Regions from separate parts of the Streptococcus sp. UBA4344 genome, predicted to be linked through region 2. Evidence: predicted binding sites of a transcription regulator. Region 2 holds the regulator's gene; each other region holds the start of a gene.

Region 1 (11,082 bases), on a different contig from region 2:
GCGTTCCTAAACTAACAAGTCCTTGTGCCTCCTGCATATTTTCTGGTTTTACCAAAGTCTTGGTAAAAGGTGAGAATAACGCCGTTGAATAATTTCCGCTAACATCTGATAACAGATTAAAAAACGCTGCTAAAAAAATTAACATTACGGTCGGTGGGTATCTAAAAATAAAAGCAATACCAAGGTACATCAATACTCTAAAAAGTGAACTTGATACTAACTGACGCAATTTCTGTTCTTGCTTATCAGCAATAGGACCTAAAAATAGACTAATCAAAATTGGAAGAGTTTCTGAAGCTGACACAACCATAACAGCTAAACTAGCATCTTTCAAGGAAGCTGCTATAGTTAACATAGCTGTATAAAATAATCTATCCCCAACTTTTGAAAGCAAGTTTATGCCCACTAAACGTGAAAAAAGTTTATTATTTTTAAAAAAATATCGCATAAATTTCCTATATTTATTCTATTAATCAAATTAAAAATTCGTCTGTTCATCTGACTCAATTTTTAGTAGTTCAGAATATACTCTTGACTATGAATCATCAAAGAAATTATTCAATTCACTTAGCTACCTTTTAGAACTACTTTTTATCTGCTTTAATTTCAATTTTACTACCTCAACTTCTTTCAATAATCATAACACAGTAAAACTATATCTACAGTTTTTTTCAAATATGAATATTTCAAAAACACAAAAAAAGAAAGCACCGAAATGCTTTCTTTTATCTTTTATTAAATACTATATTATTCAACACTCATCAAGTATGGATAAACTGGTTGTTTACCGTCGTGAATTTCAACTTCAACATCTTCGTAAGTTGATTCAAGGTAATCAGCCATTTCTTCAGCCAATTCTTGACTTCCTTCTTCACCAACATAGATAGTGATAATTTCGCTATCTTCATCGATCATTTTCGCGAATGTTTCTTTCAAAGTAGCTGTCATATCAGGGTTTGAAACCACGATTTTACCATCAACCATACCAAGGTTGTCATCTTTGTGGATTTCAAGACCGTCGATAGAAGTATCACGAACAGCAAGTGTCACACTACCACTAACAACATCAGAAAGGCTAGCCGTCATAGCTTTAACATTTTCTTCCAATGATTGTGTTGGGTTGAAAGCTAACAAACTTGTAAATCCTTGAGGTACAGTACGTGTTTCAACAACTGCGGCTGGAACTTCAGACACTTCTGCTGCTGATTGTGCAGCCATAAAGATATTTTTGTTATTTGGCAAGATGATAACATTTTTAGCGTTAACAGCATCAATTGCTTTAACAATATCTTCTGTAGATGGGTTCATTGTTTGACCACCTGAGATAACGTAGTCAACACCTTGTGACTTAAAGATATCAGCTAATCCGTCACCAGCACATACTGCCACGATAGCGAAGTCTTTTTCTTCTTGGCTAACAGGTGCTGCTTGAGTTTTCTCAAGAACAGCATCGTGTTGGTTACGCATGTTATCAACTTTAACTTTTTTAAGAGCACCATACTTAAGACCTTCTTGAAGGACAAGACCTGGATCTTCTGTGTGGACGTGAACTTTAGCAATTTCATCATCGTTTACTAAGATAAGAGAATCACCTAAACCACTCAAAAAGCCTTGGAACTCTTCATAGTTGAATTCTTTAACGTAAGTAGGACCTTGTTTAAGAGCAACCATGATTTCTGTACAGTAACCATACTTGATATCTTCAGTTGCAACGTGTTCTGCTACTGATTTGTGGTGTTCAGCGTTAATCATTTCAGTCATAACTGCTGGAGTTGCTTTAAAGTCTTCAGAAGCAATGTATTCACCAGTCAATGCAGCCAAGAAACCTTCATAGATGAAGACCAAACCTTGACCACCTGAATCAACAACACCAACTTCTTTCAAAACAGGAAGCATTTCTGGTGTTTTAGCCAATGCGCCTTTAGCTCCATCAAGTGCTGCGCGCATAACTTCAACAGCATCATCAGTTTCTTCAGCTTTTTTAAGCGCAGCTGTAGCAGCACCACGAGAAACAGTCAAAATAGTACCTTCTACAGGTTTCATAACAGCTTTATAGGCTACTTCAACACCTGATTGGAAAGCATGAGCAAGATCTTTACCAGTCAATTCTTCTTTATCTTTGATTGCTTGACTAAATCCACGGAATAATTGAGATGTAATAACACCTGAGTTACCACGTGCTCCCATCAAAAGACCTTTTGAAAGGATTTGTCCAACTTCTCCAACAGTAGATGCAGGTTTATCTGCAACTTCTTTGGCACCATTTTCAATTGTCATTCCCATGTTAGTTCCTGTATCACCATCTGGTACAGGGAAAACGTTAAGGGAGTTTACATATTCTGCTTGATTTCCAAGACGGGTGCTAGCAGCTTGAACCATTTCTTGGAATAAACTTGTTGTAATATTTGACACTAATCTTCTCCTACAACTTTAATATTTTGTACGTAAACATTCACCATGTCTGCTGAAAGGCCAAGTTGATTTTCGAGGTTGAACTTGACACGTTCTTGAATGTTTTTTGATACCTCAGAAATTTTAACACCATATGACATTACAGTGTAAACATCGACTGAAATACCACTTTCTGTTGATTTGACAACAACACCTTTTGCGTAGTTTTCTTTACGCAGAAGCGCTTGAAAATTATCCTTAAGAGCACTCTTACTTGCCATACCAACAACACCAAAAATTTCTGTTGCTGAACCACCAACAACAGTTGCAATTACGTCGTCAGATAACTCAATTTGGCCATCTTTTGTATTAATTTTCACAGTCATATTTACTACCTCAAAAGTTTTTATCAGTTTATTTTACCATATATTAGCCGTATTGTAAAAAATTATGGAAAATTACCGGCTACAAAACAAAGAAAAAAGCCTTTCGGCTTTTATTTTATACGCGTTCAACTTTACCAGATTTAAGCGCACGAGCTGATGCCCAAACTTTTTTAGGTTTTCCATCTACAAGAATAGTAACTTTTTGAAGATTTGGTTTAACTGCACGTTTTGTTTTGTTCATTGCGTGTGAACGGTTGTTTCCTGATACAGTCTTACGACCTGTGAAATAACAAACTTTAGCCATTTTATCTGCGTCCTCCTACTTAGATTATAGGTGTTTTACACCACATACCATAAAATGATAACATATTGACCATATTTTAGCAAGCTTTTTAGCCAATAATCATTAAAATATTTTTAGAAAAAGCTCTCTATTTTCCAAAAATAAAAAGCCCCATCGGGACTTTTTTACCTCTTCTGCCGATTGCAGGAATTGAACCTACGACCTACGCGTTACGAGTGCGTTGCTCTACCGACTGAGCTAAATCGGCTAACAGGTTCATTATAGCACTCACTAAAAAAATGTCAACAAAAGAGTTAATTCTCCTATAAAATGTATCGAGAGCACAAAAAAACTTCCCAAAAGGGAAGTTTTTTCAACGAAACGAAGTCTGATTAAGCTTTGTTAGCTGAACCAAATACGTCGATACGTTCTTCAACAGCTTCAGTAATAGCTTCGAAACCTGGTTTCAAGAATTTACGTGGGTCGAAGAGTTTTTTCTTATCGTATTCTTCTTCGTTTGCTTCGTATTCAGCAACAAATTTACGAGTAGCTTTAGCGAATGCGATTTGGCATTCAGTGTTAACGTTAACTTTAGCTACACCAAGTTTGATAGCTGCTTGAATTTGATCGTCAGGGATACCTGATCCACCGTGCAATACGATTGGGAATCCTGGAACAGCAGCAGTTAATTTTTCAAGGTGATCAAGGTGAAGACCTTTCCAGTTTGCTGGGTATGGACCGTGGATGTTACCGATACCTGCTGCAAGGAAGTCGATTCCTGTAGCAACCATAGCTTTAGCATCTTCGATTGGAGCAAGTTCGCCGTCACCAACGATACCGTCTTCTTCACCACCGATAGTACCAACTTCAGCTTCAACTGAAACGCCTTTAGCGTGAGCTTTAGCTACAACTTCTTTAGCTTTTTCAAGGTTTTCTTCAAGTGGAAGGTGTGAACCGTCGAACATAACTGAAGTGTAACCAACTTCGATACATTCCAATGCATCTTCAAAGTGACCGTGATCAAGGTGAATAGCAACTGGTACAGTGATACCCATTGATTCTACAAGGTTTTCGATAAGTGTTTTACAAAGTTTGTAACCACCCATGTATTTTGCAGCACCCATAGAAGTTTGGATAAGAATTGGAGCTTTTTTAGCTTCTGCTGCACGCAAGATTGCTTGAGTCCATTCAAGGTTGTTTGTGTTAAATCCACCAACCGCATATCCGTTTTCACGGGCAGCTTTGATAAATTTTTCCGCTGAAACGATTGCCATTATATAGGCCTCCTATTTATTTTTTGGGATATACCCTTTTTATATGTACATTCTATCACAAATTAAAAAAGATTGCTAGCTTTACTTACAATTTGACTAATTTTCTGTGAAAAAAGCAGCGTAAAAAAGAAAATATTTTCATATATTCTCAAAGCTTTCATTTATTGCTTTCACCTATAATTTTACAGGCACAAAAAAAGACAAGCACTCTCTGGCTTGTCTACTCTGCGGAAAGAGGGACTTGAACCCTCACGATCTAAAGCGATCACAGGATCCTTAGTCCTGCGCGTCTGCCAATTCCGCCATTTCCGCTGTTCCTTAACAACATATAAAATTATATCAGCTATTCACATTCCTGTCAACACTATTTTTCAATTTTTTTGCAAAAAAGCTGAAATTGTTTCAATGTATGTTTTAGGATCACTTTCAAACGATTTGGCATGCGCAGCACCTTTAGCTATATAAAGGTCTTTATAGCCTTTTGTTGCACGATAGTTTTTGTAAACCATACTTGTTGGTACAAAGTAATCTTCACTTCCGTGGATAAAAAGAATTGGTCGCGTATTATTTTTTAATTGGTTAACACAACTTGCTTGCCCATAAGAAAAGCCTGCTCTAACTTTTGATACTGCAGAAACTTCATAAAGAATTGGAAAGGCTGGCAAATTATACATTGCTTTTGCTTGATATTTCAACTCATCCCAAACACTACTATAGCCGCAGTCTTCAATAATATTAACTACCTGTTTTGGTAAGTTTTCCTCACCTGAAGCCATCATAACAGAAGCTCCACCCATAGAAACTCCAAATAACGTAATTTGACTATCAGAATTTTCTTCAACCAATAACTGCGCCCATTTTACAATATTTAGACGATCATTCCATCCGTACCCGATGATTTGACCTTCACTGTCGCCATGGGACATATTATCTGGCATAAGGACATTGTAACCTAGTTCATGAAACATCCAGGCATAAGGTTTCATATCTTCTTTTGCGCTTGTAAAGCCGTGAACAACAATTGCTGTTTTATTTGTTTCAGTTGCTGCTGGAACATACCAAGCATCTTGCTTTAATCCTTGATTAGTCATCCATCGCGTTTCTTTTGTTAACTGATCAAAACTTTGTTCGTAAGTGTATAGACTACTATCTTTTGGACGTGGTTTATTGTTAATAAAAGATTTTTCCTCGCGAATTTGTGCAACATGGAAGAAATAAAAACTTGCTCCAACACTTGCTACAAACACCAGAGCAATTATCCATAACAAAATACTACGTTTCCTTATTCTTAATTTTCTCATGCTCACTATTATACTATTTTTTCTTGAAAAGGGAAGACTTCTAATGTAACAATAACATTAAATAAAAAACACCCTCTAAACCTTAGAAGTGGTTAGAAGGGTGTATATTATTTAGTAATTTCTACTATTATTTACTATTTTCAATTGCCGCTGTGACGAAGGCTGTGTAAAGTTCTTCTGGACGGTTTGGACGGCTTTGAAGTTCTGGGTGATATTGAGCAGCCACGAAGAATTTTTTCTCTGGCAATTCAACAACTTCCATCAAACGGTTATCTGGTGATACACCTGAGAAGACGAATCCAGCAGCTTCAAATTGTTCACGGAATTTAGTATTAAATTCGTAACGGTGACGGTGACGACGTTGCACAACTTCTTGGTTGTTGTAAGCTTGTGCAGCACGTGAACCTGGTTTCAATTTACATGGGTAAAGTCCAAGACGAAGTGTTCCACCCATGTCTTCAATATCGATTTGATCACGCATGATGTCGATGATTGGGTATTTAGTATCTGGATCAAGCTCAGCTGAGTTTGCTCCTTCCATATTCAAAACGTGACGAGCAAATTCCACACATGTTAATTGCATACCAAGACAGATACCAAGCATAGGAACATCTTTTTCACGTGCATAACGGATAGCTTCGATTTTACCTTCTGTACCACGTTGACCAAATCCACCAGGTACGATGATACCATCAGCATCACCAAGCATTTCTTCAACGTTATCAGCAGTAAGATCGTTAGCGTTAACCCATTTAAGATCAATAGCTGTATCGTTAACATAACCTGAGTGTTTAAGTGCTTCAACAACTGAAAGGTAAGCATCTGGCAATTCAACGTATTTACCAACAAGGGCAATTTTAGTTGATTTCTTAAGGTTCATGATCTTATCAACCATTGCAGACCATTCTGACATATCAGCTTTTGGTACATCAAGTTTCAAGTGATCACAAACGATTTGGTCCATGTTTTGAGCTTGCATGTTAAGTGGAATTTGGTAAATGTGATCCACATCAAGTGACTCAATAACAGCTTCTGGAGCAACGTCACAGAATTGCGCCAATTTATTTTTAATGCCTTGGCCAGCTGGTTTTTCAGTACGGATAACCAACATATTTGGTTGAATACCAAGTCCACGCAATTCTTTAACTGAGTGTTGTGTTGGTTTAGTTTTCATTTCACCAGCAGCTTTAAGATATGGAAGAAGTGTTGTGTGGATGTACATAACGTTATCAGCACCAACATCTGCTTTCATTTGGCGAAGCGCTTCAAGGAATGGAAGACTTTCGATATCACCAACTGTACCACCAACCTCTGTGATGATAACATCAGAGTCAGTAGTTGTTGCAGCACGTTTGATTTTTTCTTTCAATGCGTCAGTGATATGTGGAATAACTTGGACAGTTGCTCCAAGGTATTCACCTTTACGTTCTTTACGAAGAACTTCACTGTAGATTTTACCAGTTGTAACGTTAGAATATTTATTTAAGTTAATGTCGATGAAACGTTCATAGTGACCAAGGTCAAGATCAGTTTCAGCACCATCGTCTGTTACATAAACTTCACCGTGTTGATAAGGACTCATTGTACCTGGGTCAATGTTAATGTATGGGTCAAATTTTTGGATAGTCACTTTAAGACCACGATTTTTCAAAAGACGACCAAGACTTGCAGCAACGATTCCCTTACCGATAGAAGAAACAACACCACCAGTAACAAAAATATACTTAGTCATTAAATAAAACTCCTTTAAAATAAAAAATGATAGCAAACGATAAGTGCTTGAAAAATTGAAAGCGAAAGAAAATCAAATAATTAACAAAATTATTCGATAAATGAAAAAAAGCAAATGGCCATTTACTTTTAGGAAAACAAAAATAGCTCCCTAAAAAGTTAGGGAGCTTTTCTCCGACCTCTAAAAAAGAGGTGCCCGAATAATACTATAAACTATCCTGAGACTTTTGTCAAATGATATGAATAAGTTTTTTTAATTTAAATTTCGGCGCTTGAAACGATTATTCTTCGTCTAAATCATCATCTTCATCATCTTCTTCGTTGATATCAACGTCTTCATCCAAGTCATCATCTGGGATGATTTCGTTGATTTCTGAATCGTATGATTCAACTTCAGATTTTTCGTCATCTGGATTTTCATCATCGTATTCCATGTCTGAAGATTTAGCAGAGTAATCATCGTCTTCTGGATCATCATCTGAATAATCAATAGCGTCTTCATCACCATCCATAAAGGCATTAACGCGTTTACGTTTGCGTTTTGGTGCACCATTTTCGTCATCTTCAAGTGTGATGATTTCTTCGTCGATTTCATCGATAGCATACCATGAACGAAGTCCCCATTTGTTATCGCCAAGTGGAATAAAGCTTCCGTCAACGTTCAATGCAGAGTAAAAATATGGTAAAGCTTCACGAATGTCTGCGTCTGATTTTTCGAGGTAGTTTTGAATATCATTTACAAGATCGCTGAAATACATCTCATGATCACGTCCGCGTTCTTCTAAAATAGCACGAGCTACTTCGATCATTGAGAGTTCGCTTTTTTCTTGTCCAGCAAATACTTCTAATTCCAAGGTAATTCTCCTTATTAATCTTAGGATGTGAGCAAACAGCCACAAAAACCCTATTATCTTAATTTTCGTTACTCTCTATTTTACGCTAATTTTGTCAATTCGTCAAAAGATTTATAAGAATTTCTGATAAAGGGCATAAAAAGCCAAGTAATCTACTGATTACCTGACTTTATAACTATTTATCTAAGGATAAATTATTTTACTTTAGCAGTGCTTGTTACGACTTCAACAGCTTTCTTCATAGCGATGTCGTGTTTAAGCATATCTGCTGAAAGAAGGTTACGTACTTGTTCAACTTCCATGTTGTATTCTGAAGCAAGGTCGTTGATTTCTTTTTCGATTTCTTCATCAGAAGCTTCGAATCCTTCAGCTTTAGCGATAGCTTCGATAACAAGGTTAGTTTTAACACGTTTGTCAGCGTCAGCTTCGTATTGTTTGTGAAGATCTTCTTCAGTTGTACCAGTCAATTGGAAGTACATTTCTGGAGAGATACCTTGACGTTGCATGTTACCCATGAATTCGTTCATAGCGCGGTGAACTTCATCGTGAACCATTTCTTCTGGCAATTCAACGATTTCAGCGTTAGCAACAGCCAATTCAAGAGCAGCACCTTCAACAGCATCGTCAAATGCGATTTCTTTAGCTGATTCAAGTTCTTTACGGTATTTAGCTTTCAATTCGTCAAGAGTTTCAACTTCTTCATCGATATCTTTAGCCAATTCGTCGTCAAGAGCTGGAACTTCTTTAGCTTTAACTTCGTGAACAGTTGTTACGAATTTAGCAGCTTTACCAGCAAGATCTTCAGCTTGGTAGTTTTCTGGGAATGTTACGTTAACTTCTACAGTTTCACCTGCTTTAGAACCAACTAATTGGTCTTCGAAACCAGGGATAAATTGACCTGAGCCAAGTTCAAGTGAGAAGTTTTCACCTTTACCACCGTCGAATTCAACACCGTCAACTGAACCAACGAAGTCGATAACAACAGTATCACCAAGTTCTGCAGCACCTTCTTTAACGATAAGTTCTGCAAGGTTGTTGCGTTCGCGTTCAACTTTTTCGTCAACTTCAGCATCAGTTACTTCTTTAGAAGCTTCTACTGAAACTTCAAGGTTTTTGTAGTCACCAAGTTTAACTTCTGGTTTTGTAACAACTTCTGCAGTCAATGTCCATTCTTGACCTTTTTCCATTGATTGGATGTCAATTTTTGGTTGAGCAACAACATCAAGGCTAAGTTCTGCAACTGCTGCTTGGTATGCTTCTGGAAGAAGTGCGTTCAATGCATCTTCGTAAAGAGCTTCTTCACCAAATTGTTGGTTAAATACGGCACGTGGCATGTGACCTTTACGGAATCCAGGTGCATTCAAATTTTTCTTAACTTTGTTGAAAGCTTGATCAAGAGCTGGTTTGATTTTATCTTGACCGATTGTGAATGTAATCACGCCACGGTTAGTAGCTTTGTTTTCAAATGATACAGACATGAAGTCATTTCTCCTTAAAATTTTATATACAGTTTAGTTTACCATATTTTACGGGCTTTTTAAAGTTTTTTGTGCAAAAATCACCGGCAATTTAGTTGCCAATTCTTTCCAGTTTTCCAATCGAATCACACCAAAAGCTTGCCTGAGATTCATTTTTTTAATAAACTAAGGATATGAACATTATCTCAAAATATATCGAGCAACTTCAAGTAGAAGAAATTGCTGTAGAAATATTTTCTAAACTTGTTTCATTACTTCTACTCTTTGTTTTCTTCTTGATTGCTAAACGTGTTGCGAACTTTATTTTTAAACACGCAATCGAAAAATCAATTACCCTTTCTCGTCAAACAGAAGCTCGTCAAAAAACAATTATCAAGCTCTTGCATAATATCATGAGCTACACGATTTACTTTTTCTTACTCTATTGGGTACTAAGTATTATAGGCGTTCCCGTTTCTAGTCTACTTGCCGGGGCCGGACTTGCTGGTGTTGCACTTGGACTTGGTGCACAAGGATTTTTAACTGACCTTGTCAATGGATTTTTCATACTTCTGGAAAATCAATTTGAAGTTGGAGATTCAGTAGTCATCGGTTCGATTGAAGGAAATATCTCAAGTGTTGGTATCCGTACCACACAGATTCGTGGTTTCGATGGTACTTTGCACTTTATCCCCAATCGTAACATTACAGTCGTTTCAAATAAATCACGTGGTGATATGCGTGTACAAATCGATATTCCAATCTACGCTCATACTGACTTAGAAAAAGTTTCAGATATTATTAAAACAATTAACCAAGAGCAATTAGAAAATTACCCTGAAATCGTTGGTAGTCCAACAATTCTTGGACCACGTACTAACAGCACAGCTCAGTTGGTGTTCCGTATTGACATTTTCGTTCAAAACGGTAAACAAAGTTACATCTACTCAAACTTTTATCGTCTTTACCAGGAAGCTCTTTTGGAAAATGACATTCATTTGCCAACAATGTACGCTAACCCAACTCTTACCAAATAATTTAAGTATCAAAAAGGTTGAAGCCACTTAACTTCAACCTTTTCTTTTTTTAAAATTTTCGAATAGGATCTGCTGTATAAGTTGCACGCGCCCCACCGATTAATTTTGGTCGGCTAGCAAGCGCTGTAACATGAGCACCGCCTAATTCACGTTGGATAGGAATTAGTGGAACTTGCACGCGCTTCACATGCATACCAATAAAAGTATCTCCAATATCTAAACCAGCATGTGCCACAATTTCTTCAACTTCAACTGGGTCTTGCATAAATTTAAAAGCAGCTACTTGTCCACTACCACCAGCATGTAAATTAGGGATAACATTAACAATCTCTAAATCTTTATTTTCAGCTAATTCACGTTCAACTGTT
Region 2 (11,082 bases):
ACTTGATCTTCACGCTGTTCAAGTACAAGGTTTCTTTGATGTCCCAGTTGATAACCTCTTTACTGTTCCATTGTTTGCTAAATACTACTGCGACCTTGGTTTGAAAGGTGAAGACGTTGTTGTTGTCAGCCCTAAAAACTCTGGTATCAAACGTGCTCGTAGCTTGGCTCAAACTCTCGACTCACCAATCGCTATCATCGACTATGCTGAAGATGATGCACACCGTGAAGAAGGATACATCATCGGTGAAGTTGCAGGTAAAAAAGCAATCCTTATCGATGACATCTTGAACACAGGTAAAACATTTGCTGAAGCTGCTAAAATCGTTGAACGCAATGGTGCAACTGAAATCTACGCCGTAGCAAGCCACGGATTATTTGCTGGCGCTGCTGCAGAAAGCCTTGATGCTGCTCCTATCAAAGAAATTTTAGTAACTGACTCAGTTGCTACTAACGAACGCTTGCCAAAAAATATTAAATATCTTTCAGCAAGCAAGTTGATTGCTGATGCGATTATTCGTATCCACGAAAAAACTCCGCTCAGCCCATTGTTCTCATATAACGCTAAAAAGGATTAATTTAATATATGATATATCTCGATAATGCTGCAACTACCCCTCTCACACCTTCTGTTATTGATGCAATGACAGAAATCATGGCTAACGATTTTGGTAACCCATCAAGTATTCATGGAATTGGACGTCACGCTAACCAGCGTTTGCGTTCATACCGCCAAACAATTGCCTCAGCTTTAAAAACTGACCCACGCCGCATTATCTTTACTTCTGGAGCTACTGAAAGTAACAACACTGCCATCAAAGGCTATGCTCTCGCTAATCAAACTAAAGGAAAACACATCATTACGACTTCCATCGAACACCATTCAGTGCTTCACACAATGGAGTATCTGGAAAAACGCTTTGGTTTTGAAATTACTTATTTAAAACCGGAAAATGATCATATTTCTGCAAAACAAGTAGCTGACGCTCTTCGTGATGACACGATTTTAGTCAGCACAATGTTTGCTAACAATGAAACTGGTGATTTGCTCCCTGTTAAAGAAATTGGTGAACTGCTTCAAGACCACCAAGCTGCTTTTCATGTCGATGCTGTTCAAGCAATCGGGAAAATTGATGTTTATCCTGAAGAGATTAAAGCTGATTTCCTTTCAGCTTCTGCTCATAAATTCCACGGACCAAAAGGTGTGGGTATTCTTTACTCAACACCTCAACACTTTGATAATTTGCTCCTTGGTGGAGAGCAAGAAGAAAAACGTCGAGCTAGTACTGAAAATATGATTGGTATTGCTGGTATGGCACAAGCCTTATCAGACGCTGTTGCTAATAAAGATGATAACTACAAACACGTCCAAGATTTGCGTCAAGCATTCCTTGATGCTATTTCTGGATTAGATTATTACATCAACGGTAGCCAAAACAAAATGCCACACGTGCTTAATATTGGTTTTCCAAATAAAAACAACGGTATTCTCCTAACACAACTTGACTTAGCTGGTATCGCTGTCTCAACTGGTTCTGCTTGTACCGCTGGTACTGTTGATCCAAGTCATGTTTTGGCAAGCCTATATGGTGAAGATTCACCACGTTTGACAGAATCAATTCGCGTTAGCTTCTCTGAACTTAACACTATTGAAGAAGTTCAAGAACTCGCTAAAAAATTAAAAGAAATTGTAGGAAAATAGGATGGCATTTGAAAAAGAAATCACTTTAAAAGACTGTCTTTACAGCTATGCTATTAGCGATAACATTAAAAAATACACGCTTCGTGACACAACTTTTGTACAAAATCGTGTCGGTAATTACGAATTAACGCGTTTATTGGAAAAAGTGCCTAATTCAGGTGACGGATTCCCATTGAAAATCACTATCAATAAAGATTTAACAGGTTTTAAACTAAGCATCACTGATAAGTCAGGCCTTCGCTTTGTTAACATCTTCAAATCTGAAGATAATAAAATTCTTCAAGAGAAATTCTATTTCTTGATGGACAGCCTCGTTGAACGTGATATTTTCACTAAAAAAGAAGCTTAATCAATAAAAACAACTCCAAAGCTACTTCTCATTAGCCTTGGAGTTGTTTTTTTACTCTATTTTGTAAAATTTGTTTTTAATTTCACAAAGTTTTTGTTACAATAGATGTAACAAGTAAAAGGGAGATGGTATTGTGACTACTGAGAAATCTATTCCTAAAGCAACAGCTAAGCGACTCTCACTTTATTATCGTATTTTTAAACGTTTTAATACAGATAATGTCGAAAAAGCAAGTTCAAAACAAATTGCAGATGCTATGGGAATCGATTCTGCGACAGTCCGCCGAGATTTTTCATATTTTGGTGAACTAGGAAGACGTGGCTTTGGCTACGATGTCAAAAAACTAATGAATTTCTTCGCTGATATTTTGAACGACCACTCTACAACAAATGTTTTGTTGGTAGGCTGCGGAAATATCGGACGAGCATTACTTCACTACCGCTTCCATGATCGTAATAAGATGCAAATCGCTATGGCTTTTGACACAGATGACAATGAAATTGTTGGGCATCAAACTTCTGATGGTATTCCTGTTTATGGAATCTCATCACTCAAAGAGCACGCACAAGAGGCTGGCATTGAGACTGCTATCTTAACAGTTCCAAGTACTAAAGCTCAAGAAGTTGCTGATATTTTAGTTGAGGCTGGTATCCGAGGAATTTTAAGTTTCTCTCCTGTCCATCTTAATGTCCCTAAAGGTGTGATTGTTCAATATGTTGACTTAACAAGTGAATTACAGACACTTCTTTACTTTATGAGTCAATCTAACCAATAATAAAACAAAATCCAACTGCTTTTTGCTTAGCTAAGTTTGTTTAGTATTAGAATACTTTTTATTGCCTGAGAAATGATATCTCGGGTTTTTCTTATAAATTACAACACATCTGTCTCTTCTCTAAAACTATAATATTGGTATTTCCCTACTATAATATGATCTAAAAAAATTAACCCAATATCCTCACAGGCTCGCTTCATTTTCTCAGTAAAACGTAAATCGTTCTCACTTGGTGACGGAGAACCAGATGGATGATTGTGAACAATGATGATAGATATCGCCATATTCTTACAAGCATAGTACAAAATCTCACGAGGTTCTGCTATAGAACGTCGTACTGAACCAATAAAAATGGTCCGCTGTTCAATAATCCGATTTTGACTGTCTAAATAAATGGCTACTAAATGTTCTTGCTTGTGGTCGCTCAACTCCAACATCATCTTTCTTGCTAAACGCTCACTACTCATAATACGCTCTTTTTGAATGTATTCTGCTTTACTGATACGCTTGGCTAGTTCAATCATTGCTTTGATTTCAATGGATTTGACATAACCAATCCCTTTTATCTTTTGTAGTTCTTGCAAGGATAAATGCTGAAAATCAGCAAGTGACTCTATATGCTTTAAAATATCATTAGCAACTTCTAAAACAGGTCTTGTTTTGGTGCCTGTCCGCAATAAAATAGACAATAGTTCTTGATTACTTAAGCGCTCTGCTCCCAAATCTCTTAAACGCTCACGCGGCAACATGGCATCTGTTTTCATTTCAATTGCATACATAAAAATACCTCCACTTATTTATTCGTAAGTTAGAGGTATTTTTCAATTCAATTATTCTAAAAGATTTTGTTGTCGCTTAGCAACATTATCCTTAATGATTTGATAAAGACTTGCTGCCAAAGGTACAGCGACTAGCATTCCAAGGATACCCCATAAAGCACCGCCGATTGTGATTGCCATTAAGACCCACATACCTGGTAATCCAATTGAACCACCAACGACACGCGGATAAATGACATTCCCTTCAAATTGTTGTAAAACAATCAAGTAAACTAAAAAGAGAAACGCTTGTGAAACGGATTGTGTGGCAATTAAGATAAAACCAATGGTCGCTCCGATATAAGCACCAATAACAGGAATTAATGCCGTAAATGCAACTAAAATACCAATTGTTGCCGCATAAGGGAAACTAAATAGAAACATTCCTACTGCTGTCAAGCTACCAAGAATCATTGCTTCTAAAGTCTGTCCTACAAAGAAACCATGAAATCTATTGTGTAAAATCCCTAAGACATAATGAACAGTTTTAGCATATCTTCCCAAATAAGAATCAATCAAAAGATTAAATTGGCGAGCCAGTTGCTCTTTACTAGCCAAAACATAAATTGAGAAGACTAAACTAATAAAGACATTAAGCAAAGTTGAGGCAATAGTGCTCACAGATGTGAGGATTCCTGTCAAAACTGACAACACTTGATTCAAAATCTGTTGGCTGTAATCTGATAAAGTTGATGTGACATCTGATGAATTTCCAAAATAATCAAACAGTTCTTTGATAGCCTTATTATCACTCACTTCTTTAATAAAATTAGCAATACCAGTCGTATCAATCTTCAGCAAGGAATTAATACTTGAAATCAAATCAGGCAGGACAATCGAAAAGAGCCAGCTAATCAAAAAAATAAAGGTTAAGTAAGCTAGAATCATTGAGACAGCTCGTTTTACCTTTAAAAGGTATTTATTTTTAATAAAACGAGTAAAAATCATCTCATAAAGACTCATTACGATATTGACAATATAAGCAATACCAGCACCTATCAGAAAAGGTTGACTAGCCCTAATAACCGTCGTAACTAACGATGCTCCTGTACTCCAATAAGCTTGAATAGCATAACATATCACAAAAGCAAGAACTATATAATAAACATTTTTTTTCTCAAATTTCATGGGAAATAAGTTCTCCTTCATTCAGTTATTCCCATTATAGCAAATTTTATTAAAATGTCGAAAAGTCTGCTGTTTTACTGATAGTCATCACTTTTGCTTACGTTCATAAACATATTCTTGTGAACTTGGGTCATATATTGATTGAACAAGCATGTCTTCTCCGTCATCCGTAATTTTAAAAATAGCACAATTCGCGAGACGTTTTTTAGGAACCGGTGGATTTTTGGTAGCGTGTAAATAAAATTGAGTAATGGCTCCACCGTGACTAACAAATAAAAGAGTCTCATCTTCTTTACTTTCTTCTACAATATCATGAATTGTCTGATACATTCGTTCATAAACTTGAACATTGGATTCGCCACCATAAGCCACAAAATAATCACGATAACCTGAACCATCTTCACGATGTAAAGGTGGATTGAGGTATTCTTGGTGCGCTTCGTAAGAACCAAAATCCATTTCTTTTAGTCCTTTCAAACGAATATAATCCGTTCGACCAGTTGCTAGCTCTGCTGTGTCACAAGCTCTTTCTTGAGTTGATGAATAAACACGGGTAAAATGAATTCCCTCTTGCTCAAAATACCGTCTTGCTGCCTTAGCTTGTTCAATACCAAGTTCTGTCAAGGGGGAATCGCAGGCTCCTTGGATACGTCCCTGAAGATTAAAACGCGTTTGACCATGTCGCATCACATAAAAAGTTTTAATCATTTTTACTCCCCTTCAAATGAATAAGTCTTAAATGCCTTGGTTGGTAAAATCAATTTTTGCAACTCTAACTGTTCTTGATGATATTGGAACTCACAAATAGCACAATTTGAAAAGCCAACTCCCTCTGGAAATTGAATACCGAGCTGCAGACAAATACCCCACATCGTTGCTCCATGGCTAACCATTAAAATGTTATCAGCATGATTATCATTTGCCAGCACTTCAAGAATGCTGTCCAACCCCCGCTTACCAACTGTTACAATGTCCTCGCCACCAAAAGGCACCAACAAATCTTCAAACGAATTAGCACCTGCTCTAAATTTTGGCAAAAGAAATTCAGGCTGTGCTTCAAACTCACCAAAGTTCATCTCTTTGATGCCTTTTAATTGAATGACTTGTGATTGACCAGATACTAATTTAGCAGTATCTGTCGCTCGTTCTTGCGTTGAAGAATAAACACTATCAAACCAAATGCTATTTTCATTAAAATAATCTTTGGCAAGAAGAGCTTGCTGAATACCTAAATCTGTTAGAGGCGAATCGCAAGCTCCCTGCACACGCCCTTGTGTATTAAATAAGGTCTCGCCATGGCGCATCAAATACAATTTTGTTGCCATTTATATCATTTCCCTTCCTAGCAAATAAACTCAGCTGAAAAAGCCCAACTGAGTTTAGACTATTAATCATTTAAAATATTAGCACCACGCGTTGCAATTAAATCTTTGTAATAGTAGAAAGAATCTTTGCGTGAACGGTTGAATGTCCCATTTCCTTGGTCGTCAGCATCGACATAAACAAATCCATAACGTTTTGACATTTCAGACGTTGATGCTGAAACAAGATCTGTACAACCCCACCAAGTATATCCCATTAAATCGACACCGTCTTCGATTGCTTCATACATTTGTTTGACGTGAGATTCAAGGTAGTCGATACGATATTGGTCGTGAATTGAACCGTCCTCTTCTACTTTATCAAGAGCACCTAGACCATTTTCAACAACCATAAGTGGTACTTGGTAACGATCATAAAGTTTATTCAAAGTAATACGAAGACCAACAGGATCAATTTGCCAACCCCAATCTGAAGCTTCAAGATATGGATTTGGTTCACTTAGAATAAGATTTCCAGCTGTCTCTTCACCAGATTTTTTCTTGCGTGCAATCGAACTCATATAGTATGAGAATGACATGAAGTCAACAGGATATTTTTCAAGAATTTCTAAATCTCCATCAGCAATTTCTAATTCGATATCGTTTTCCTTAAAGAAACGTTTAGCATACGATGGGTATTTCCCACGAACTTGAACGTCCGAGAAGAAAAGATTTTCATGATCTTTTTTGATTTCTTCCATCACATCATCGGGGTTACACGTTGCTGGATAAGCTTGCATACGCGCTAACATACAACCGATTTTAAAATCAGGATTAATTTCATGACCAACTTTTGTTGCCAAACTTGATGCCACAAATTGGTGATGCGCTGCTTGATACATCTCTTGCAAATTCAATTTACCATCGTCAAATAAGAGGCCACCAGACAAGTAACCTGTCATACCAATAATGTTGATTTCGTTAAAAGTCAACCAGTATTTGACTTTATCTTTGTAGCGATTAAAGACTGTTTCAGCGTAACGCACAAAGCAATCAATCACTTTACGATTCTTCCAACCGCCATATTCTGTGATTAGATGAATTGGAAATTCATAATGTGACAATGTCACAAGTGGTTCGATGCCATACTTGTTAAGTTCATCAAAAACACTATCGTAAAACGCTAAACCTGCTTCGTTTGGCGTCGCATCATCGCCATTTGGAAAAATTCGTGACCAGGCAATTGACATACGGAAAGTCTTAAAGCCCATTTCCGCATAAAGAGCGATGTCTTCTTTATAACGGTGATAAAAATCTGATCCCCAACGTTTTGGATACAAGCCTTCAGTATCACTCAAAGCCGCATCTAGTTTAGCACGAGTCATTGGTGTGTTAAACTCGCTTCCCATTGATTTTCGTTCTTCTGGTGCTACTGCTCGTGACGTATCAGATGTAGCTGGTCCTCGACCATCAACATTCCATGCTCCTTCAAACTGATTGGCAGCTGTTGCACCACCCCACAAAAAATCTTTTGGAAATTGTTTTGTCATATTTTATCACCTCATATTTTAGTTTACTCTTGTATTATATATTGAATTGTAAGTGTTTTCTATCACTATCATCTTAAAAAACAATACTATCATAAGATTTCTAGATAAAAGCTTCTCTTACTAGAAAATAGCTTTCAGAAAAAAGAAATTACTCATTAAAACAATTTGAAAATTTAAGCCATTCTATAGAAGAAAATTTGACAAAAGCCCTTTCTCTCTATATAATTAATTAGTTGAAATTATTCTATTTTTTCTGAAAATGGGAAATATATTTTAATAAGTAGTACTTATTTAGTGGCTAAAAGATAAAAAATCATATGATGATTTACCCTTTAACCAATGATTAAAGTACTATGACTGACTTAGGAGTTTGATTATGTATGATTTTCTATCGTCTTTAGACAGTCTAGTCTGGGGACCACCTCTTCTTGTTCTACTTGTTGGTACAGGAATTTATTTATCTTCTCGCTTAGGTTTGTTGCAAGTTTTTCGCCTTCCAAAGGCTTTGAAACTTATCTTCACGTCTGAAGCGAAAGGTAAAGGGGATATTTCAAGTTTTGCAGCACTCGCAACTGCCCTTGCGGCAACAGTTGGTACAGGTAACATCGTTGGGGTTGCAACAGCCATCAAGCTTGGTGGACCTGGAGCACTTCTTTGGATGTGGATGGCCGCCTTCTTCGGAATGGCTACTAAATACGCTGAAGGTGTTTTAGCAATTAAATACCGTACAACTGATGCTAATGGTGAAATCTCTGGTGGCCCAATGCACTATATTGTTAATGGGATGGGAAAACACTGGAAACCTTTAGCAATCGCCTTCTCAATCTTTGGAGTAATGGTTGCTCTATTTGGTTCAGGTACTTTTACACAAGTCAATTCAATTACTGATTCACTTAGTAATACTGTTGGCTGGTCACCAAAAATTATCAGTGTCGTTTTAGCCGTTCTTGTTAGTATTATTATTTTCGGTGGTATTCAATCTATTTCAAAAGTTGCTGAAAAAATCGTTCCATTTATGGCAATTATTTACATTCTAGCAACTATCACTATTCTTGCTTTCCACTGTGATCAAATTATTCCAAGTATCGGCTTAGTCATTAAATCAGCCTTTACTGGAAAAGCAGCTACTGGTGGTTTTGCTGGAGCAACAGTCATTACAGCTATCCAAGCCGGTATTGCTCGTGGTATCTTCTCTAATGAGTCTGGTCTTGGTTCTGCACCAATTGCTGCTGCCGCTGCTAAAACTGATCAACCAGTTGAACAAGGTCTTGTATCAATGACTGGTACTTTCATTGATACTATTATTATTTGTACTTTAACTGGTTTGTCAATTATCGTCACTGGTGGTTGGTCAAGCAAACTTAACGGAGCAACTTTAACACAGTCTGCTTTCTCTACTGTTTTTGGCAACTTCGGTGTCTATGCATTGACTTTTAGCTTGATTCTCTTTGCTTTTACAACTATTCTTGGATGGGGTTATTATGGAGAACGGTGTTTTGAATTCCTTTTCGGAGTGAAAGCTATTCCGGTTTACCGTATCATTTTCATTGCTATGGTTGCTCTAGGTGGTTACATCAGCCTTGAAACTATTTGGGTTATCGCTGATATCGTTAACGGTTTGATGGCAATTCCTAACTTGATTGCCTTACTTGCCCTTTCACCAGTTATCATTAAAGAAACAAAACAATATTTTGATAGTCATAGATAAAAAAGCTAGGTTTTTAACCTAGCTTTTTTACTCTCTTTATCACTTATAAGAAAGCGCTTCTCAGGCGCATTCTAATGCCCCATCAGCTTGTTTTAGTGATATAATAGAAGATAGCCTTAATTTAAAACAATTTACTTATGTACTATTATAACCTCATTTGAATAAAGGAGGCATTTCTTATGTCAACACCAGAAGAAAATCTTCGTTTAGCAAAACGAGGACCCATTGTCAGTATCATCGCTTACCTTGTCATTACTTTGCTAAAGCTCATTACTGGTTACTTTTTAAATTCATCTTCATTGATTGCTGATGGTTTTAATAACTTATCTGATATCCTCGGAAATGTTGTGCTTTTAATTGGACTTCATTTAGCCAGTAAACCTGCCGATGAAGATCACCGCTTCGGACATTGGAAAATGGAAGACTTATCTAGTTTAATCACTTCGTTTATCATGTTCTATATCGGTTTTAAAGTTCTCTTTCAAACCATCCAAAAAATCATCTCAGGTAGTTTAACACCAATTGATCCTGAAGGTGCTATTATCGGTGTCATCTCAGCTTTAATTATGTACGGTGTTTACCTTCATAATAAACGCCTCTCAAAGCGTGTTAAATCAAGTGCATTATTAGCTGCTTCAAAAGATAACCTTTCAGATGCTATTACTTCTATTGGTACCTCTGTGGCTATCCTAGCAGCCTCATTTAACTTGGTCATCATTGATAGGCTAGCAGCTATCGTTATTACTTATTTCATCTTAAAAACCGCTTATGATATTTTCATGGAAAGTGCCTTTAGTTTGTCAGATGGCTTTGATCAAAAAGAACTTAAAAAATACAAAGAAGCCATTCTAAAACTTCCAAAAGTCTCAAATGTGAAATCTCAACGTGGTCGCTCTTACGGAAGCAATATTTATCTTGATATCGTTGTTGAAATGAATCCAGACTTATCAGTTTATGAAAGCCATGAGATCACAGAACAAATCGAAGAACTTCTTCGTAAAGATTTCTCTGTTTACGATACTGATGTTCACGTGGAACCCGGAGCTATTCCAGAAGATGAAATTTGGGATAATGTTTACAAGAAACTCTATAAAGCAGAAAAAACAATCCTTGCTAAAATTCCGGATTACGAAGAATTAATCTCAGACAGCTTCTATCTCATAGATGTAGATGGCCAATCATATACCAAGTCTGAGATGACTGCTCGAGAAAGACATTATATGAGTAACATTAAAGATTTTGAAATGACTTCTATTAGCCAAAAAACAAAACTCATCACTTACAAACTTGATGATAAAACTCACACTAGTATCTGGAGACGTAAGGAAAAATGGTTCCTTGTCTTTCACCAAATCACCCCACAAATTAATAATTTTCAAGATTAACCTCAAAACCAGGATTTTAATTCCTGGTTTTTTAGATGCTTAGAATTAATCAGTTATTTTAATTAACCGGTTAACCATTTTATATTATAACACTCTCAAATGGATATTCAAGGAAAAACATTTAAAAGATAATAAAAAGTTCTAAGCATTTCTACTTAGAACTTTAAGACATTATTTTTTAACAGCATCAGTTGCGACATCATTACCAAACCATTTGTTTGAGATTTCTTGGAATTTACCTTCTTGATAAAGTTTTTGGAAAGCCTGATTGATTTTCTTAACCAATGTTTTATCAGCTTTTCTAGCACCAACAGCAAAGTCTTCGCCATCAAATTCGCTAGAAATGATATTGTAGTTATCCAGTTCA
Region 3 (11,082 bases), on a different contig from region 2:
AATGACAACATAACAATAAATCACTAATTAGTGATAAATGATTTTTGATTATAAAAATACTAATATCTTTTTGTTAGGAGAAATATCATGAAAAAAATTCTATTTGTTGTCGGTTCATTACGTGAAGGTTCTTTCAATGCTCAAATGGCAAAAAATGCTGAAAAAGCACTTGAGGGAAAAGCACAGGTCTCTTACCTTGATTGGTCAGAAGTTCCAGTCTTTTCACAAGATTTAGAAGCTAACACACCAGCAGCTGTTCAAGCTGCACGCGATGCTGTACTTGCTGCTGATGCTGTATGGTTCTTCACACCAGTTTATAATGCTAACATCCCTGGTCCAGTGAAAAACTTGATTGATTGGTTGAGTCGTGCCCTTGATCTTTCAGATCCATCAGGTGCATCAGCTATCAATGAAAAAGTTACAACTGTTACAATTACATCTGCGGCTCACCATGAAAAAGCAGCTGACCAATACCGTGCATTATTGCCATTTATTCGTACTAACTTTGTTGACGAATTGACTCTTGCGACAATTAATGGTTCTGCTTGGGCAGATGGTAAATATGTGGCTGAAGAAGCTGATCTAGCACAATTGGACAAACAAATTGCCGCTGTTCTTGCAGCTATCAACTAATTTTATAGCTTGGTAAAATTCTGTTTAGAAAAGCAGTTTTTCTCAAGTCGTCTTAATTGACTTTAAGATTGGCTGATGCTATCATCAGTTCAGAGATAGTGCTTATAGCTATCGTTTTAATTATAATGATTTGAAAAGGATTATATATCATGAAAAAAATTCTATTTGTTGTCGGTTCATTACGTGAGGGATCTTTTGATCAACAATTTGCTCAAAACGCTGAAAAAGCACTTGAAGGCAAAGCAGAAGTATCATACCTAGACTGGTCACAGGTTCCGGTCTTTTCACAAGATTTGGAAGCTAACACACCAGCTGCTGTGCAAGCTGCACGTGACGCTGTCTTGGCAGCTGATGCTATCTGGTTCTTCTCACCAGTTTATAACTTTGCGATTCCTGGTTCAGTGAAGAACTTGCTTGACTGGTTGAGCCGTGCGCTTGATCTTTCAGATCCAACAGGTCCATCAGCGCTTAATGAAAAAGTCACAACTGTTTCTATCCTTGCAAATGGTGGACACGAACCAGTGGCAGATGCTTACCGCGCATTATTCCCATTCATTCGTACACAATTTGTTGATGAAATTACTACAACACAAGTGAATGACTCAGCATGGGTTGACGGTAAGTTTGTGGCGACTGATGATGTTCTTGCCAACCTTGATAAACAAGCTCAAGCACTTCTTGCTGCAATTGATTAATGATTAATCTAAGATTTTTAAACATTTAACAAATCCGTGAGTGAGCTTTCCTATTTTTGCTTAACTCACTATCTTCACAGTAATATTGGTTTAGCCTTTCAATATAACGCTGTGACTAAATAAAAAAGAGGTTGGGATAAAAGTTCCCAGCCTCTTTATTTATATAGTTATAATAAACAAAACACAGTGTCAAAAACGGTTTGAGAATAGACCGTTTTAGGTCAGCAACAAGAAATTGAGATTTGCTGAGAAATCAAGTTCCTATGAAACTACTGATTCGCTTTTTAGTTTTTATTTGTCCCACTCTCGTTTGTTATATACAAAAAAACTGAGGAAATGTCCTCAGTTTCTCTATGTATTATTCGACAATTAGCATACCGTCTTTGATAGCAAATGGATTATCTTCGTTGATGCGATCGTAGAACATGATACCATTTGTGTGGTCAATTTCGTGTTGAACAACAATTGAGTTGTAACCTTTAAGTTTGATGCGGTGTTTTTCACCGTTTTTGTCGAAGTATTCAACAGTCACACGAGAATGACGAACAACGTATCCTTCAACGACACGGTCAACAGACAAGCAACCTTCACCGTCAGCAAGTGCTGCATCTTGAACTGAGTGTGCAACAACTTTTGGATTGTACATTACTTCTTGTAAGCTGTAAGCTTCTTTTGGTGGATTGCCATCTTTATCTTCCATATTTGGTACAAGAACGGCAATGATTCGTTTTGAAACATTCAATTGTGGTGCTGCAAGTCCAACACCACCGCGCAAGCCCATTTTTTCAGCTGTTACAGGGTCTTGAGAATTTTTCAAGAATTGCATCATTTTTTCACCTAAAATGATTTCTTCATCAGATAATGGGAATGTGACATCATCACAAATCTTACGCAAAGTTGGATGACCTTCGCGAATAATATCGTTCATATTGATTAAATGACTTGGTTTAGCTAATTTTTCAATAACTGACATATTTTCTCCTCAAATTATTCTATATAACACTATAGCATAAAAATGCTGAACGAGAAAGCTAAAGGCTCAGTTAGTAATCTTCAAGTCAATGAGTTGCGCCATATCTTTGATATAATAGTTAGGGCGACGTTTTTCAATAATTCCTAAATCGATAAATTCATGAATGACACGAAGTAAATGTCGGTAGCTGACACTGAAGGAATCAGCAAGATTAGTTAATTCTAGTTTGAAGACACCTTTATCTTCGATAGCCAAGATATGAGTAGCTAGGCGTTCTTTAAGTGTGTAATTCAAATTCGTTGAGGCATGGATGTTTTGCTCATAAAGTGACTGAGCTAGGCCTCTGCTAAGATTTAGGAGTAAATCATTATCAGCTAATAATTCTTTGCGAATCCCAGTCAAGGGAAGTTGGATAACCAGAGTATCTTCAAGTGCAATAACTGAAGAAACGATAGGTTGATCGGTTAATAATTCAATATCACCAATCAGAGTTGGTTTTTCTTTAATATCTAGAATATGTTCTTTACCGTTAAATAAACGACGAACAATTTTTAATTTTCCTTTAGCGAAAAAAGAGAGTGCAGTTAAAGCTTCTCCTTGGTGACAAATAGCATCTCCGGCTACTAATTCACGAACTTGTAATTTATCAAAATAATGTTTAGGAAAGATTTTTTCAAGCTGATAGTCTTGAATATATTGTTCTAAAGACACACAGACCTCCTTTGTGACAAAAGTCATATTTTTATGCGCTAACTTTGATTATACTGGAAATGATGAAAAAAACAAGTAAGGAGTTTCTATGAAAACATTTTTGGAGAAATTTAGTCTCCTATCTTTATCTTTGATGCTGGTCTCGACCTTATCACCGTCGACAGCATTACCCCAAATGATTACAACATTTCATCAGCAAGGATACGCTGCTAGTCAGGTAGAATTTCTATTTTCACTATCATCTTTTGCGATTCTTGCCATGTTGTTACTAAATCCAATTACCGAACGTCTAATCTCTGAACGTCTCAGCATTATTCTTGGACTTTTATTAATTGCCTTTGGTGGTAGTATGCCTGTAATGTTGCAGAGCTACTCATTAGTTGTGGTCTCACGTGTTTTACTTGGTATTGGAATTGGTTTTATTAACTCACGTGCGATTAGTATCATCAGTGAAACTTATGCTGGTAGAGAACAAGCTCAAATGCTCGGTCTTCGTGGATCGTTTGAAATTATTGGTAACGCCTTGTTGACCATGATTGTTGGTTTTCTTGTTGTTCTAGGCTGGTCATGGACATTTAGTGTTTATTTATTTGCTTTACCAGTCCTCGTGTTCTATCTTCTCTTTGCACCAAAAGCTAAGGTAGAAGTTAAAGATACCCCAAAAGAATCACGTGCTAAGTTTACGAAAGCTGATATCTTATATATTGTTGGTCTATCGTTATTAGCAGGTTTTGTGATTAATATCAATAGTGCAAATAGTCTTCGAATCCCAGTTATTGTTGACCAATTGCATCTTGGAAGTCCACGTCAAGCAAGTCTTATCTTGAGTGGTATGATGCTTATGGGAATTCTCTCAGGAATCTGTTTTGAAGCTTTGTTGGTTCGTTTTAACAAAAATTTGATCACTGTTTCATTGCTTCCGTTTGCTCTCGGTCTTTTCTTGTTAGGGTTTGCTCATAACCTTTGGGTTATGCTTATCGGAGCAATGTTATCAGGTTTCTGGTACAGCATCGTTGTAACAAACGTCTTTAGTAATGTGTCAACGAAAATTTCGCCACAACTGATCGGTAATGCGACAACATTAGTTCTATTGTTCTGTAACTTAGGTGGGGCTAGTGCAGCATTTACTCTAAACCTCTTTTCAAAAGTAAACCCACAACCAGGATTTGCTTTTGTGATTTATGCGATTATCAGTCTTGTTATTAGCTTTGGACTAGTCTTTAAAACACGCTTTTTAACAAAAAAATAATTTGTGTTAAAGTCTAGTTAAATTAAGGGAAAACCTTTGACAAAAGCAGAAGTAATCTGCTACAATAAGGACTGTCGTAAGACAAGTAACTTCTTCTTGGTCGTAGGATCCGCCAAAAACCTACCACTCGGATGAAGCAATATAAAGGAGAAAATTATTATGGCAATCTCAAAAGAGAAAAAAAATGAAATCATTGCTCAATACGCACGTCACGAAGGTGACACAGGTTCAGTTGAAGTTCAAGTAGCTGTTCTTACTTGGGAAATCAACCACCTTAACGAGCACATTAAACAACACAAAAAAGACCACGCAACTTACCGTGGATTGATGAAAAAAATCGGTCACCGTCGTAACTTGTTGGCATACCTTCGCCGTACAGACGTTAACCGTTACCGCGAATTGATCGCATCACTTGGTCTTCGTCGTTAATCTGACGTTAGGTCACGTAAAAGCTTCTTGGATTTTCCAAGAAGCTTTTTTGTGTGCAAATGCTTCAGTTGATTAACAAAATTAATCACCTTCCCATTGGGTGTATTTTAATGAAAATGAGGTTTTATATAGCATTAAAATGTTAAAAGTGACAAAAGTATTAATATAAAAGGAAAAACGCAAGTGTAATTTGTATCCCCTTACATTGCTTTTACAATAAAAATGAAAAAGCTTACAAAAAACACTTGACCTTTTTTTGAAAAAGGGTTAATATAATTGGTGAAGAATATCACAATGATATGATGATTAAAGAATTTAACTGTTGATTTTGTGTAGTTTTTATAGTGAAGAGAACCTCAAGTAGTGACGTTGAGTTTTGAAATTCCAGACTATACGGTCTTGTTTTTATTTTAGTATCAATCATTAATATAGTTCTTCTCAAAAAATGAGGCACTTATTTTTAAGGGTACTTATAAGGAGGTTTTCTTAATGGCTAAAGCAACAAATGCAGATGTAAAGAATAACGAGTTGAGCGCTGAAGAGTTGGCTCAACAGTACACTGGAGCTCTTGTCGAAAAAGCTCTTGAAGCTGAACGTATTTATGCAACTTATTCACAAGAACAAGTTGATAATATCGTAGCAGCGATGGCTCTTGCAGGTTCAGAAGCTTCACTTGAATTAGCAAAAGAAGCTCATGCAGAAACTGGTCGTGGTGTCGTTGAGGATAAGGATATTAAGAACCACTTCGCTACTGAGTACGTTTATGAACGTATTAAAAACGAAAAAACAGTAGGTATCATTGGTGAAGATAAGGTTTCAGGAAGTATCCAAATTGCTGCACCTCTTGGTGTTTTGGCTGGTATTGTTCCAACAACAAATCCAACATCAACAACCATGTTCAAAATTTTGGTAGCTCTTAAAACACGCAATGCGATTGTTTTTGCCTTCCACCCACAAGCACAAAAATGTTCAGCACATGCAGCTCAAATTCTTTACGATGCTGCTATTAAAGCTGGTGCTCCAGAAAACATTGTTCAATGGATTGAAACACCATCTCTTGCAAACACATCAGCGCTTATCCAAAATCCGAAAATTGCTTCTATTTTGGCAACTGGTGGACCTGGTATGGTAAATGCCGCTCTTAAATCAGGTAACCCATCAATGGGTGTTGGTGCTGGTAACGGTGCTATCTACGTTGATGCAACTGCCCATGTTGATCGTGCTGTAGAAGATTTGTTGCTATCAAAACGTTTTGATAACGGTATGATTTGTGCAACTGAAAACTCTGCAGTTGTTGAAGCACCAATCTATGATGAATGGCTTCAAAAAATGCAAGATAAGGGTGCCTACCTTGTGCCTAAGAAGGACTATAAGAAAATTGAAGACTTTGTCTTTAATGATAGACACGGAGTTAACGGTCCAGTTGCCGGAATGCCTGCCACTTGGATTTGTGAACAAGCCGGTGTCAAATTACCAGAAGGTAAAGATGTTCTCTTGTTTGAACTTGATAAGAAAAACATTGGTGAAAAACTATCTTCTGAAAAACTTTCTCCACTCCTTTCAGTTTATAAAGCTAAAGACCGTAAAGAAGGTGTTGAAATTGTTGAAGCACTTCTTGACTACCAAGGTGCAGGACACAATGCTGGTATTCAAATTGGTTCACAAGCAGACCCATTTGTTGCTGAATATGGTGATGCTGTGAAAGCATCTCGTGTCTTGGTTAACCAACCAGATTCAGTCGGAGGTATCGGTGATGTCTACACAGACGCACTTAAAGCTAGCTTAACACTTGGAACAGGATCATGGGGGAAAAATTCATTGTCACACAATCTTTCAACTGGCGATCTCTTAAATGTTAAGACAGTTGCTAAACGTCGCAACCGTCCTCAATGGATTCGCCTACCAGAAAAAACATACTACGAAAAAAATGCTATCTCTTATTTGCAAGACGAATACGAATCAATGCAACGTGCTTTGATTGTTGCTGACCCAGGTATGGTTCAATTTGGTTTTGTTGATACTGTCCTTGCTCAATTGGCATTGCGTGATGAAAAAGTTGCGACATCAATTTACGGCACTATCAAACCAGACCCAACACTTGGTCAAACAATTGAAATCGCAAAACAAATGCGTGATTTCAAACCAGATACAGTTATTGCAGTCGGTGGTGGTTCAGCACTTGATGCGGCTAAAATTGCACGTTACATCTATGAATACTCACTTGATCAAGAAGCTGATTTTCTTGATAGCTACGAAAACGTCAGCGAACTCTTCTTACGTTTGCAACAAAAATTCATTGATATCCGTAAACGTATCGTAAAATTCAAACATCAAACAGCAACTCGTCTCTTCTGTATCCCAACAACATCTGGTACAGGTTCAGAAGTAACACCTTACGCTGTTATTACTGATGATCATACTCACGTTAAATATCCATTGACTGACTATGAATTGACACCACAAGTTGCTATTGTTGACCCAGAATTTGTTATGACAGTGCCAAAACGTACCGTTGCTCTTTCTGGTTTGGATACTTTGTCACATGCCCTTGAAGCTTATGTTTCAGTTATGGCATCTGATTTGACTCGTCCATGGTCTCTTGAAGCTATTAAATTAGTTATCGAAAACTTGGAAGATTCTTATAACTACGATCCTAAGAATCCTACACTTCGTGGCGAACAAGCACGTGAAAATATGCACTATGCTGCAACACTTGCAGGTATGGCCTTCTCAAATGCCTTCCTAGGTATTAATCACTCAATCGCACACAAAACTGGTGGTGAATTTGGTCTTCCTCACGGTCTAGCTATTTCAATCGCTATGCAACATGTTATTCGTTACAATGGTGTTGCAGGAAATGTGAAACGTTCAGTCTTCCCACGTTATGAAGAATATCGTGCACAACGTGATTACGCTGATATTGCTCGTAGCCTTGGTCTTCAAGGTAAAGATGATGCAGCATTAGTAGAAGCACTTTGCCAACGTATTGATGCTTTGATGAAAGCAGTTGATGTTGATCCACGTCTTTCTGCAAATGGTGTTACAAAAGAAGCCTTTGATGCAGCAGTTGATAAATTAGCATCACTTGCTTACGATGACCAATGTACACCTGCTAACCCTCGTCAACCATATATTGCTGAGTTGAAACAATTGTTGATTGACATGTTCTAATATTGCATTGTTCAATGCTTAAAAACCTCCTGAAAAGGAGGTTTTTGTGTTTTTAATTTAAGAAAAGTAGTCTTTTAAATGGTGCTTGCTTTTTAATTTTCGCACACGAGAAATTATGATAGAATGGTGGTGTAAAAAAGCAGATTTTTTAAATAAAGGCATAAAAAGGAGAATGTTATGATTGGGTCATTAATTGTTGGTGCACTTATTGGGATAATAGCAGGAGCTATTACGAAAAAAGGTGAATCAATGGGATGTATTTATAATATTTTTGCAGGACTTGTTGGTTCATTTGTTGGTCAAACTTTATTTGGTTCTTGGGGGCCAAGTTTGGCAGGTATGGCTATTTTACCATCTATTCTTGGTGCGATTATTGTCATTGCTGTGGTGGATTTATTATTTAGATGATAGATGTCAAAAGATATAACAGAGTAGCTATTTCGAGATAGCTACTTTTTTTGCGCTTTCGGTCTTAGAGCTCTGCCATTTCCTCTAAAATGTGATAAAATAGTGGAGATACGTGGTTTTATGCAAAGACGAGTTTATAAGTCTTTTACAGACTGGTTTTTGTAGAAAACAGACGTATCAAAAAAATTGTTAGAGGAATAAAAATGTCAAAACAAACTTTTGAAACAACCTTTGCTGGTCGACCACTTGTTGTTGAAATTGGTCAAGTTGCTAAACAAGCTAATGGCGCTGTAGTAATTCGCTACGGTGAATCAACAGTTCTTAGTGCGGCTGTAATGTCTAAAAAGATGTCTACAGGTGACTTCTTCCCACTTCAAGTTAACTACGAAGAAAAAATGTACGCCGCTGGAAAATTCCCAGGTGGTTTCAACAAACGTGAAGGACGTCCAACAACTGATGCGACATTGACAGCTCGCTTGATTGACCGTCCAATTCGTCCAATGTTTGCAGAAGGTTTCCGTAATGAAGTTCAAGTGATTAACACTGTTCTTTCTTATGACGAAGATGCTAGTGCACCAATGGCAGCTATGTTTGGTAGCTCATTAGCCTTGTCTATTTCAGATATTCCATTCAATGGACCAATCGCAGGGGTTCAAGTGGCTTATATCGATGGTGAATTTATCATCAACCCATCAGCAGAACAAAAAGAAGCTTCACTTCTTGAATTGACTGTTGCTGGTACAAAAGAAGCCATCAACATGGTTGAATCTGGTGCCAAAGAATTGTCAGAAGATATCATGCTTGAAGCTCTTCTTAAAGGTCACGAAGCTGTCAAAGAATTGATTGCTTTCCAAGAAGAAATCGTCGCAGCTGTTGGTAAAGAAAAAGCAGAAGTTGAATTACTTCAAGTTGATCCAGAATTGCAAGCTGAAATTATCGCAGCCTACAACGCAGATCTTCAAAAAGCTGTTCAAGTTGAAGAGAAAAAAGCGCGTGAAGCAGCAACAGAAGCTGTTAAAGAAGAAGTCACTGCTGTCTATGAAGAACGTTACGCTGATGACGAAAACTACGAAACAATTATGCGTGATGTTGCTGAAATTCTGGAACAAATGGAACACGCTGAAGTTCGTCGTTTGATTACAGAAGATAAGATTCGTCCTGATGGTCGTCGTGTTGATGAAATTCGCCCATTGGATGCTGAAATCGACTACATTCCAAAAGTTCACGGTTCTGGTTTGTTCACACGTGGACAAACTCAAGCCTTGTCAGTATTAACACTTGCTCCGATGGGAGAAACACAAATCGTTGACGGTCTTGGGGCTGAATACAAAAAACGTTTCTTGCATCACTATAATTTTCCACAATTCTCTGTTGGTGAAACAGGACGTTATGGTGCGCCAGGCCGTCGTGAAATTGGTCACGGAGCTCTTGGTGAACGTGCTCTTGCGCAAGTTCTTCCAAGCCTTGAAGAATTCCCATACGCTATCCGCCTAGTTGCTGAAGTTTTGGAATCAAATGGTTCATCATCACAAGCATCAATCTGTGCTGGTACACTTGCACTTATGGCTGGTGGTGTGCCAATCAAAGCACCAGTTGCTGGTATTGCCATGGGATTGATTTCAGACGGCAGCAACTACACAATCTTGACAGATATCCAAGGTCTTGAAGATCACTTCGGCGATATGGACTTCAAAGTAGCTGGTACTCGCGAAGGTATTACAGCTCTTCAAATGGATATCAAGATTGAAGGTATTACACCGCAAATCTTGAAAGAAGCTCTAGCTCAAGCTAAGAAAGCTCGCTTTGAAATTCTTGATTTGATTGAAGCAACCATCCCAGTTCCTCGTACACACCTTGCTCCAACAGCACCAAAAATTGATACTATTAAAATTGATGTTGATAAAATCAAAGTGGTTATCGGTAAAGGTGGCGAAACTATCGATAAAATCATCGAAGAAACTGGCGTTAAAATCGATATCGACGAAGAAGGAAATGTATCTATCTACTCATCTGACCAAGCTGCTATCGACCGTGCTAAAGAAATCATTGCTGGTTTAGTTCGTGAAGCTAAAGTTGGTGAAGTTTACCACGCTAAAGTTGTCCGTATTGAAAAATTCGGTGCATTTGTAAACCTATTTGATAAAACAGATGCCCTTGTTCACATTTCAGAAATCGCTTGGACACGTACAGCAAACGTTTCAGATGTTCTTGAAGTTGGCGATGAAGTAGACGTTAAAGTCATTAAAGTAGACGATAAAGGTCGTGTCGATGCTTCAATGAAAGCTTTGCTACCACGTCCACCAAGAGCTGAAAAAAATGAACACAAAAAACATTCACCATTTGGTGGACACCTACGTGATCATAAAGAAAAACACGATAGTATCGACTAAGATTTTTTCTGATTGATTATCTCTTATATTGTGGAGTTTAACGATGACAAATTTAAATGAACTTGATATTCGTTTGCGTGCCTTTGTTAACGCACCAGACAACTTTTTAGATAGTATTGCTCTTGTCAATGCTTTACATAACATTCCAGTTTTGGCTAGCGATCAACCATATGCTCTTGATATCGAAGGGCAAAGAGTGACTCCTGTCTTTTCTGACAAAGAAGATCTTGAAAACTTCAAAGAAGAGCAAGATAGTGCTAAAACTCAAAACTGGGTAGAACGTCCAACATTGGATGTTTTGAAAGAAGTCATTGAAAAAGGATTAACAGGAATTGTCTTCAATCTTAAGAAAACAGGTGATTTTGGCAATTCTACAATTTTCAAAAGTAGTGAATTGATCCAATTTTTGAATGCTTACACAAC

What was found. Region 2 encodes Rex, which represses fermentation and respiration genes when NADH is low (regulators of the CRP and FNR family bind a similar motif). Its sites were predicted from a motif close to TTGTGAANTANTTCACAA; they were not measured.
Region 1: the regulator Rex is predicted to act here: its motif matches at 4,378-4,395, upstream of B4D49_RS02485 (class II fructose-bisphosphate aldolase).
Region 3: the regulator Rex is predicted to act here: its motif matches at 4,968-4,985, upstream of adhE (bifunctional acetaldehyde-CoA/alcohol dehydrogenase).

The regions. Positions count from the first base shown of each region.
Region 1 covers NZ_DGTE01000014.1:1,871-12,952, forward strand. The annotation lists gene B4D49_RS02460 (MFS transporter) at 1-448, opposite strand, end outside; gene B4D49_RS02465 (DAK2 domain-containing protein) at 748-2,412, opposite strand; gene B4D49_RS02470 (Asp23/Gls24 family envelope stress response protein) at 2,412-2,777, opposite strand; gene rpmB (50S ribosomal protein L28) at 2,893-3,081, opposite strand; tRNA gene B4D49_RS02480 (tRNA-Thr) at 3,256-3,328, opposite strand; gene B4D49_RS02485 (class II fructose-bisphosphate aldolase) at 3,453-4,334, opposite strand; tRNA gene B4D49_RS02490 (tRNA-Leu) at 4,561-4,646, opposite strand; gene B4D49_RS02495 (alpha/beta hydrolase) at 4,706-5,635, opposite strand; gene B4D49_RS02500 (CTP synthase) at 5,763-7,367, opposite strand; gene rpoE (DNA-directed RNA polymerase subunit delta) at 7,648-8,220, opposite strand; gene tig (trigger factor) at 8,415-9,698, opposite strand; gene B4D49_RS02515 (mechanosensitive ion channel family protein) at 9,872-10,714, shown strand; gene B4D49_RS02520 (TIGR01440 family protein) at 10,764-11,082, opposite strand, start outside.
Region 2 covers NZ_DGTE01000015.1:50,403-61,484, forward strand. The annotation lists gene B4D49_RS02830 (ribose-phosphate diphosphokinase) at 1-577, shown strand, start outside; gene B4D49_RS02835 (cysteine desulfurase family protein) at 586-1,701, shown strand; gene B4D49_RS02840 (DUF1831 domain-containing protein) at 1,703-2,050, shown strand; gene B4D49_RS02845 (redox-sensing transcriptional repressor Rex) at 2,184-2,825, shown strand; gene radC (RadC family protein) at 2,924-3,604, opposite strand; gene B4D49_RS02855 (AI-2E family transporter) at 3,656-4,771, opposite strand; gene B4D49_RS02860 (histidine phosphatase family protein) at 4,859-5,479, opposite strand; gene B4D49_RS02865 (histidine phosphatase family protein) at 5,482-6,096, opposite strand; gene B4D49_RS02870 (glycoside hydrolase family 1 protein) at 6,159-7,622, opposite strand; gene B4D49_RS02875 (alanine/glycine:cation symporter family protein) at 7,999-9,330, shown strand; gene B4D49_RS02880 (cation diffusion facilitator family transporter) at 9,510-10,715, shown strand; gene B4D49_RS02885 (amino acid ABC transporter substrate-binding protein) at 10,887-11,082, opposite strand, start outside.
Region 3 covers NZ_DGTE01000005.1:31,377-42,458, forward strand. The annotation lists gene B4D49_RS00915 (NADPH-dependent FMN reductase) at 88-633, shown strand; gene B4D49_RS00920 (NADPH-dependent FMN reductase) at 783-1,328, shown strand; gene def (peptide deformylase) at 1,687-2,301, opposite strand; gene B4D49_RS00930 (Crp/Fnr family transcriptional regulator) at 2,368-3,039, opposite strand; gene B4D49_RS00935 (MFS transporter) at 3,101-4,261, shown strand; gene rpsO (30S ribosomal protein S15) at 4,421-4,690, shown strand; gene adhE (bifunctional acetaldehyde-CoA/alcohol dehydrogenase) at 5,180-7,861, shown strand; gene B4D49_RS00950 (GlsB/YeaQ/YmgE family stress response membrane protein) at 8,039-8,269, shown strand; gene pnp (polyribonucleotide nucleotidyltransferase) at 8,473-10,659, shown strand; gene B4D49_RS00960 (SseB family protein) at 10,703-11,082, shown strand, end outside.